Regions from separate parts of the Ferrimonas balearica DSM 9799 genome, predicted to be linked through region 1. Evidence: riboswitches for the same ligand, from Rfam matches in the RefSeq annotation. Region 1 holds a riboswitch; the other holds the start of a gene.
The links. A riboswitch is a leader RNA that binds a small molecule or an ion and turns the genes downstream of it on or off. The one in region 1 is predicted to bind lysine.

Region 1 (4,598 bases):
GTCGATTGGATTGATGTTCAGGCCTATGGTGCCTCTTCAGCACAACAGTACAGTTTTGGTGTTTGGCTGGGTACGGGCCCCAATAAGGGCACCAACCTGATGACCTACTACCAGCTTGGTCCCCTCCCCTCTCAGTTAACCGTCGGTGTCGAAGACTCAGAAGGGAATAATGGCGCCGTTCGCTACTTCAATGGCCAGGGCTTTGAGCCTAAAGCGGGCGAAACTCTCAAGGTGGATACCCAGCCCGCCGGACATGTTGATATCGATCTTGTCCTGGCCAATCAAGCGGCCGAGTTCAAAACAAACCAGCAATTCCAGGCGCAGGAGGATGTGCCCTTACGCATTGACCTGTTGGAATTACACAGCCAACTGAAACACGTCCCAATTATCCTTGCCGCTAAGCATCAAGGTGTTCAGGTGCAAGCCATGCAATTGATTGATTTGATCTATCCGGAAATCCATGACATTGCCCTGGTACGCCAACCCGAACATGGGACAGCGCAGATGAATGCGGAACACCTTCTGCTCTATCAGCCCAACCGCGACTATTACGGTGCCGACTCACTCCAATACCGCTTGCTGGACAGCGATGGGACCACCTGGGGGTTCGTCGACATCAATATTGAGATCGCCAACGTTAACGACCGGCCGATCATCGACCCCATCGCTGAGCAAAGCGCTTCCCCCGGCCAGACAGTCGAGATCCTGCTGTCAGCAGAGGACGCCGACAACGACGTATTGAATTGGGGCGCGACGCAACGTTCCGGTACCAGTGCCCATTACACATTAAACGACAACAAGCTGGTCATCACCTTAGCGGAAGGAGCAAAGGAGGAGACACTGACCTTCACCGTTGTCGCCAGCGATGGGGTCGTCGAAAGCGAGCCAGTAACCGCCAGTATCAACGTGGTTTCAGGAACATCTCCCGGTACACCGCCTCAAAAACAGACGGAAGAAGCGGCAGAGAAAGGAGGGGGCAGCCTGACCATCGGACTGTGGCTCCTGCCTGTGCTGATGGCCTTCCGTCGGCGTCGAGCCTACCGCTGAATAAGGCGGGCTGCGTTATCCGGTAACCAAGGCAAAGGGCAACGATTCATCAGCCAAAAGGGGCGCCATACGGCGCCCCTTTTTATACCTGCTCCAGCAATCGACCGTGCAACTCCTGCACCACCGGATCCACCTCGCTACCATCCACCAGGAAGCACAGGTTATGGGCACTGGCCCCCTGACAGATCATCCGCACGTTATGGTTCTCCAGTACTTCAAACACCCGCTTGCCCACTCCGGCGGTGGTCGCAATGCGGTTACCGATCACCGCCACCAGAGCCAGACCGGTCTCCACCTCAACCCGGCACATCTGGCCCAACTCCTCCAGCAAGGCTGGCGTCAGCAGTTCGCGGCCACCACTGTCAGAACCGGTGCTATCCAGAGTCAGCGCCACCGACACCTCGGAGGTGGTAATCAAATCCACACTGATGCGGTGACGCGCCAGGATGGCGAACAGTTCCGCCAGGAAACCCTGGGCATGCAGCATATTGAGGCTGTGTACGGTCAGCAGGGTCTGGTTGCGGCGCAACGACACCGCCCGGTAGACCGGGTTGAGTTCAGTTTGATTGCGGATCCAGGTACCGCCCAGTTCCGGACTGCGGCTGCAGCCCACAAAGACCGCGCAACCCGAGCGCACTGCCGGGAGAATGGTGGCCGGGTGCAGCACCTTAGCGCCAAAGGTGGCCATCTCCGCCGCTTCATCAAAGGAGAGCTCCGGGATGGGACGGGCGCCACTTACCAAGCGGGGATCGCAGCTGTATATCCCATCCACATCGGTCCAGATCGCCAGGTTGTCCGCCCCCAACGCCTCGGCCAACAAGGCTGCACTGAAATCGGAGCCGCCCCGGCCCAACGTTGTGGTATTGCCATCGGCGTCAGCCCCGATAAAGCCCTGGGTCACGATCCGTTCCGCGTTCAACCCCACGGCCCAGCGGCCCTGAGCCAGCTGAGCCAGCTCCTGCAGCTGAGGGGTCGCGCGACCATGATGGCTGTCGGTGCGCATCACTTCGCGCACATCCCGGGCTCGGGCCGGCTCTCCACGCTGGCGCAGCAACTCGGCAAATAACAGCGAGGAACACTGCTCCCCCAGCGCCAGCAGGGCATCCACCCTGGCCGGTTCGCCAGGCAGGTGAGCCAGGGACGCACTGTGTTTGTCCATCTCGGTCAGCAGCTGATCCAGAGTGGCAGCCACTTCCGCCGGACGCCCCAGGGCATCGAGGATCTGGTACTGAATCGCGGCGATCTGCCCTAACAGGGCCAGGCGTTTGTCGTTCTCTGCCACACCCGCAGACAGCGCCACCAGCAAGTTGGTGACCCCGCTGGAAGCGCTGACCACCACAACCCGAACGCTGGGATCGGCGAGGATAATATCGGCACAGCGATCCATGGCGGCATAGTCAGCCACCGAGGTGCCGCCAAACTTGGCAACCGTCAGAGAGACAGGGGAAAAAGTGTGTGTGTTCATTGTGCTCCGAACCAATATAGCCGTTCGGAGAGTCTGGATGGGGCACCCGCAAACATCGTGCAATCACGGGGTTTCTTCCAGAAGCTCTCCACCTACATCCAATGGTGACAGCCCCGGAGATTCAGCCCCGGTGGCCGACGGTGTTCCGAGTCGAACGGTTCACCATCTCGGCGTTGCTCCCCCTGGGCCGGCATTGGCGGAGTTCGCTCTCCTGCTCCGGCTTACCTGGGCAACGCACCTCTTCTGTTTCTCCCGCTTGGCGAGAGAGGCACACATCACACCGCAAATGGCCGGTCACTGTCAAACTTTTGTCCGTTTCTTAACCGGACCTGTCGTGATCACTGTCACAACCCGGGTTCAGTGTTTACATTTAAGCAGGGTGTGGATACCGTGACAGCCCCCAAAGCCGGGGATAAAACCGAAAGCGATCACAACTTTAACCCAAACCCTCCGGGTTCCGCTGGTTCTGGCAACCCGCGCAGGTAGAATGGCGCCATCGATTAACGAGCTGACGACTTTCACTGGCATAAACCAGTGGAAATTCGAAACAAACTCATCTTTGCGCCTCGTCAAAAGTCGAACAATTTGTGATCCGCGCCCCAAAAAAGGCGGCCCGTTAACAAAAGTTGGCGAACTGTTGAACCATTTTGGGGTATTTTCAGTCCCACAAGGTGAACAGCCCCGAACGCGGTAACGCGTTGAATGTCGGAGCACACCTTGCAGGAAACTGCAGCCACGATTACATCCCCTGACTGGCTGTATGTGGCAATAAAAGGGACTTTGCATACGCTTAATGGTTAGTGGTACGCCACTGGCTTTGATTTGTGTCGAACAGCGCTTTAGGTAGCTAACATGCAAAATCCGCACATCCTCATCGTTGAAGACGAAGCCGTCACCAGCAACACCCTCAAAAGCATCTTCGAAGCCGAAGGCTACAACGTTACTGTCGCTGTCGACGGTGATGAGATGCACAACGCCCTGAAGACCCACAAGATCTCTCTGGTCATCATGGACATCAACCTGCCTGGCAAAAACGGCCTGTTGCTGGCCCGTGAGCTGCGTGAGCAGGATGACATCGCCCTGATCTTCCTGACCGGCCGTGACAACGAAGTGGACAAGATTCTGGGTCTGGAGATTGGTGCTGATGACTACATCACCAAGCCGTTCAACCCGCGCGAGCTGACCATCCGTGCTCGCAACCTGCTGAACCGCATCGTGAACGCTGGCAAAACCAGCGAAGAGAAGCCCCAGGTTGAGTACTACCACTTCAACGACTGGACTCTCGAGATCAACAGCCGCTCCCTGATCAGCCCGACTGGCGAACCCTTCAAGCTGCCGCGCTCTGAGTTCCGCGCTCTGCTGCACTTTGTTGAGAACCCGGGCAAGATCCTGTCCCGCAGCGACCTGCTGATGAAGATGACCGGCCGTGAGCTGAAGCCCCACGACCGTACTGTGGACGTGACCATCCGTCGCATCCGCAAGCACTTCGAAAGCCACCCGGAAACTCCGGAGATCATCGCCACCATTCACGGCGAAGGCTACCGCTTCTGTGGTGCCCTGAACGAGCACTAAGCACTCGCTTCAGTCATAAAAAAAGGCTGCCTTCGGGCAGCCTTTTTTGTTTGAGTGCGCCGGTTCAGGCGCGCTCAGTCAGGTAATGTTTCAGACTGGTCAGGTCGTTGTCCATGTGCTCACGAATGGCCGCGAACCACTGCTGATGCTCCCCTTCCCAACGCGGTTCATCACCACACTGCAGGGCCTGAGACAACTCCTGGATGCGCTTCAGGCCAACCGAACCGGCCGCCCCCTTCAACTTATGCGCCTCAGACAGCACCTGATCCTTATCGCCGGACTCCAGGCCACGGGCGATGGCATCCACGTATTCCGGGGCCATCTGTTCAAATACCACGACGGATTTGAGCAGGGTGGCAGCCCCGATGGCGGCGCAGTATTGATCGAGGGTAACGGTGTCCAAGTGCTCGTGGGCAGCAGCTGTCATGTATTTCTCCAAGGTCCGGAGGTGAAATTCGAGTCCAGACTCAAACTATCACGGCAAGCTAAGGGTCACAACACGCGCGTTTTCCCA
Region 2 (4,598 bases), 360 kb from region 1:
GAGCATAAAAAAACCGCCTCAATGGGCGGTTTTCTGTTTGAGTTCAATCTCAGTCCCAGACCAACTCACGGAAGTGGGTACGGCACATCGACACATAACTGTCGTTACCGCCAATCTGCACCTGATCACCATCACGCACCGGGTTACCCTCGGCGTCCATCCGCACCACCATATTGGCTTTGCGACCGCAGTGGCAGATGGTCTTCAGCTCCACCAGCTTGTCGGCCCAGGCCAGCAGATACTGGGCACCCTCAAACAGTTCGCCCTGGAAGTCGGTACGCAGACCGTAGCAGAGCACCGGAATGTCGAGGTTGTCGACCACATGGGTCAATTGCTGCACCTGCAGTTTGGTCAGGAACTGGCTCTCATCCACCAGGATGCAGTGCACCGCTCCTTTGGCCACTTCGGTTTTGATCAGCTCAATCAGGTTGTCTTCACTGCGGTAGATCAGCGCTTCTGACTCCAGGCCAATGCGGGAGGTGATCTTGCCCACGCCATAGCGGTCATCCAAGCCGGCAGTCAGCACCAACGGCACCATGCCGCGTTCACGATAGTTGTACGCGGATTGCAGCAAAGAGGTGGATTTACCGGCGTTCATCGCCGAGTAGTAGAAATAGAGCTGTGCCAAGTGAAGACCCCCGAAAAACGTTCGCGCCAGTTTATAAAAAACCGGCGGTGAGAACCACCGCCGGTTGGGCTGAACGCTTAGGCCTGTGACGCGCTCGGCATCGCGATGGTGCGGTCACAGTAGCTGCGCATCACCAGTACCCAGACCGTCAGGGCCACTGCACTCACCAGGAAGCCGGCGATGGCGGAGTGGGTGATGCCAATGGCCAGGTAACCCAGGCCGGCAATCAGTGCGGCAGACACCGCGTAGGGCAACTGGGTCGACACGTGGTCGATATGGTGACAACCCGCCCCGGTGCCAGACAGTACGGTGGTGTCGGAGATCGGCGAGCAGTGGTCACCGAACACCGCACCCGCCAGTACCGCGGCCATCAGCGGCAGCAGCATGGCCATCTCGGAGGCGATGGCGATATCTGCGGCGATGGGCAGCATGATGGCGAAGGTGCCCCAGCTGGTACCGGTGGCAAAGGCGGTCACCCCGGAGAGCAGGAAGATCAGCACCGGCAGACACCACATTGGCATGGTGGTTTGCACCAGGGAGGCCAGGTAGGTGCCGGTACCCAGATCGCGGATCACGCCCGCGATGGTCCAGGCGAACAGCAGGATGTATACCGCCGGCAGCATCGACTTGGCGCCGCTGATCAGCGCCTTGCTGATCATGGCCGGAGTCAGCTTCTGGTAGAACGCGGTGGCCAAAGCCACCACCAGGCTCACCAGCGCGGCGTAGAACAGCGCAATGGTGGTGTCGGTATTTTCCAGAGCCGCCATTACGGTGAACGGCTCATCGCCCAGGTTGGCAGCGCCGGTGGCCAGCATAAAGTAAACGGAGGACGCGACCAGTGCCAGGATCGGCAGCAGCAGGCCCCAAATGGAACCGTTATCCGCTTCCGGCAGGTCCAGATCGGCGCCCGGCGGCAGGCCCTTGCTGTCATCCCACAGCTCACCGGTTTCGGTGGCGCGCTGCGCGGCCTTGGCCATCGGCCCGATCTGCAGGTTGAACACGATAACGCACGCCAGCAATGCCAGAGCGGTAAGGGCGTACAGGTTCATCGGGATCATCTGCAGGAACGCGTTCAGGGCGCTGAATTCGGTGATTTCGCGGGCAGCAAACACGGTACCAATCAAACCAACGATGTAGGCACCCCAGGAGGAGATCGGCGCCATCACGCACACCGGCGCAGCGGTGGAGTCCACCCCGTAGGCCAGCTCTTCGCGGGAGATCTTGTGGTCATCCGCCACCGGCTTGGCCACGGAGCCCACGGCCAGGGTGTTGAAGTAGTCATCGATAAAGATGATGAAGCCCAGCATCATGGTCATCAGGCGGGCATCACGGCGGGTTTTCACCCGTTGACGGGCCCAGCGGGCAAAGGCTTTGGCAGCGCCGGTCACGTTGATCACGGCGATGGTCATACCCAGTACGAACAGGAAGCCGATCAGCGGGACGTTCCAGGATTCCAGAGCGCCATCGTCGATCACCAGGCCAATGGCCCGGTCGGCGATATCAGAGAGGGTCGCCATCGGCGCGAAGCCGTTGTACATCAGGGCACCCAGCAGGATACCCACACCCAGTGAAAGCAGAACCCGGCGGGTGATTACCGCCATCAGAATGGCCACTACCGGCGGCAGCAGCGCGAACGCCGTATTGGCGAATTGCATGGAAACCATCTTTATTGTCGTCGTTATGAGATGGAGGCAACTGACACGGCAATAGATACCGCGGGGGGATATGAGAAGTGATCCACCGTCCTTTCAGTAGCGCTCCATAGTAAACCCACTGCTGTCGTCCTGACAGAGATTACTATGGCAGTGTCGGACCTATTCGATACGACCCCAGCACGACGGGATGACGCCCTTCGCACTTCGGCACCGACTCCTTTTGTCCGGGATAAACGGGAATCACCCTACTCCGGAGGACTGATAGGCGGTGCGCCTCTACCTTACTTAGGCAGTTGCATTGCCCGAATGAGCAACACAACGGCGGCATTCTAACCACAACGGCATACCGTCGCGCCAGAGAATGCCACCAGATTGTGATCCAGCTCACAGAGTGGGCCGGCGTGTTCGCTTAGGCCAGCTGTGCGGTCAGCTGCGGCAGAACCTCAAACAGGTCCGCCTCGAGACCGTAATCGGCCACCTGGAAGATCGGGGCTTCCGGGTCCTTGTTGATCGCGACGATCACCTTGGAGTCCTTCATCCCGGCCAGGTGCTGAATGGCACCAGAGATCCCCACTGCCACATACAGCTCCGGCGCAACGATCTTACCGGTTTGACCCACCTGGTAATCGTTCGGCACAAAGCCCGCATCCACAGCGGCGCGGGATGCGCCCACAGCGCCACCCAGGGTGTCCGCCAGCGCTTCGATCAGAGCGAAGTTCTCGCCACTGCCAACGCCACGACCACCGGAAACCACCACGCGGGCGGCACCCAGCTCCGGACGCTCGGATTCAATGCGCTCCAGACCCACAAACTGAGTCAGACCGGTATCGGCACCGCCGCTGGCCGCCACAACCGGTGCAGCCGCCTGCTCGCCCACCGCATCAAACGCGGCGGTACGGATGGTCATCACCTTGATGGCATCCAGCGACTGTACGGTGGCCATCGCGTTACCCGCGTAGATGGGACGGATAAAGGTGTCCGCAGACTCCACCGCCACTACGTCGGACAACATCGACACGTCCAGCAGCGCAGCCGCGCGGGGCAGCGCATCCTTACCCTGAGCCGACGCGGCGGCCAGGATGTGGCTGTAGTCACGACCCAGGCTGACGATCAGGTCCGCCAGGTTTTCCGCCAGACCGTGTTCGAAACGGGCATCGTCCGCCACCAGCACCTGGGTAACCCCAGCCAGCGCTGCACCGGCCTGAGCCGCATCCGCAACCTGATGACCCGCCACCAGCAGGTGCACATCACCGCCGATGGCCTGAGCCGCATGAACCACCTTGGCGGTGTCCGCCTTGAGCTGGCCATCCAGCTCTGCAATTACCAGAATCGCCATTACACCACCTTCGCTTCGTTTTTCAGCTTGTCCACGAGCTCTTCCACTGAGCCCACCATCACACCGGCCTGACGCTCACTCGGGGCCGCCACTTTCAGCACCTTCTGGTGCTCGCCCAGCGCCACACCCAGGTCATCAACGCTGACCACCTCAAGCGGTTTGCGCTTGGCTTTCATGATATTCGGCAGGGAGGCGTAGCGCGGCTCATTGAGGCGCAGGTCAGCGGTGATCACCGCCGGCAGCTTCAGGCTGACGGTTTGCAGGCCGCCATCAATTTCACGCACCACCTGAACGCCACCATCGACAACACTCACTTCGGAGGCGAAAGTGGCTTGGCCCGCACCCATCAGCGCCGCCAGCATCTGGCCGGTCTGATTGTTGTCACCGTCGATGGACTGCTTACCCAGCAGCACCAGCTCCGGCTGCTCCTTCTGCACGATGGCATTCAGCAGCTTGGCCACAGACAATGGAACCAGCTCCTGATCGGTTTCCACCTGAATCGCCCGGTCAGCACCCAGTGCCATCGCGGTACGCAACTGCTCCTGAGCCGCTTTCGGGCCGATGCAAACCACCACCACTTCGCTGGCTTTGCCTTGCTCCTTCAGTCGAACCGCTTCTTCTACCGCGATCTCACAGAAGGGGTTGAGGGCCATCTTCAGGTTGGCCAGCTCCACAGCGGATTCATCCGCTTTGACGCGAACTTTTACATTAGCGTCGACCACCCGCTTAACGGGAACGAGAATCTTCATTGTCAGTCCTTATTGCGTACCGGCACAGTGCCGCAATCCTCGGGCCACTCTACTTTCTGTTAACGTAAACGTCAACATGGCGCTGCAACCCTTGCTTTATCGGCCTTATCCGGCTGCAACTCAATATATATCGGGGTCAAATTACCCCCCTATTGCCGCCTGTTGAATTTTGAACCGGGCCTGAATAAGACCGGGAGTATTAATTTGGAAACTTATTTGCAGCACAGTAA

Region 2: linked by a shared signal. The riboswitch ahead of FBAL_RS05085 (Na+/H+ antiporter NhaC family protein) and the one ahead of lysC (lysine-sensitive aspartokinase 3) in region 1 are both predicted to bind lysine.

Annotation. Positions count from the first base shown of each region.
Region 1 covers NC_014541.1:717,810-722,407, reverse strand. The annotation lists gene FBAL_RS20705 (S8 family serine peptidase) at 1-1,047, shown strand, start outside; gene lysC (lysine-sensitive aspartokinase 3) at 1,130-2,512, opposite strand; lysine riboswitch at 2,586-2,763, opposite strand; gene arcA (two-component system response regulator ArcA) at 3,365-4,084, shown strand; gene FBAL_RS03415 (Hpt domain-containing protein) at 4,149-4,511, opposite strand.
Region 2 covers NC_014541.1:1,077,044-1,081,641, reverse strand. The annotation lists gene FBAL_RS05090 (thymidine kinase) at 50-628, opposite strand; gene FBAL_RS05085 (Na+/H+ antiporter NhaC family protein) at 706-2,292, opposite strand; lysine riboswitch at 2,373-2,570, opposite strand; gene FBAL_RS05080 (FAD-binding protein) at 2,693-3,619, opposite strand; gene FBAL_RS05075 (electron transfer flavoprotein subunit beta/FixA family protein) at 3,619-4,368, opposite strand.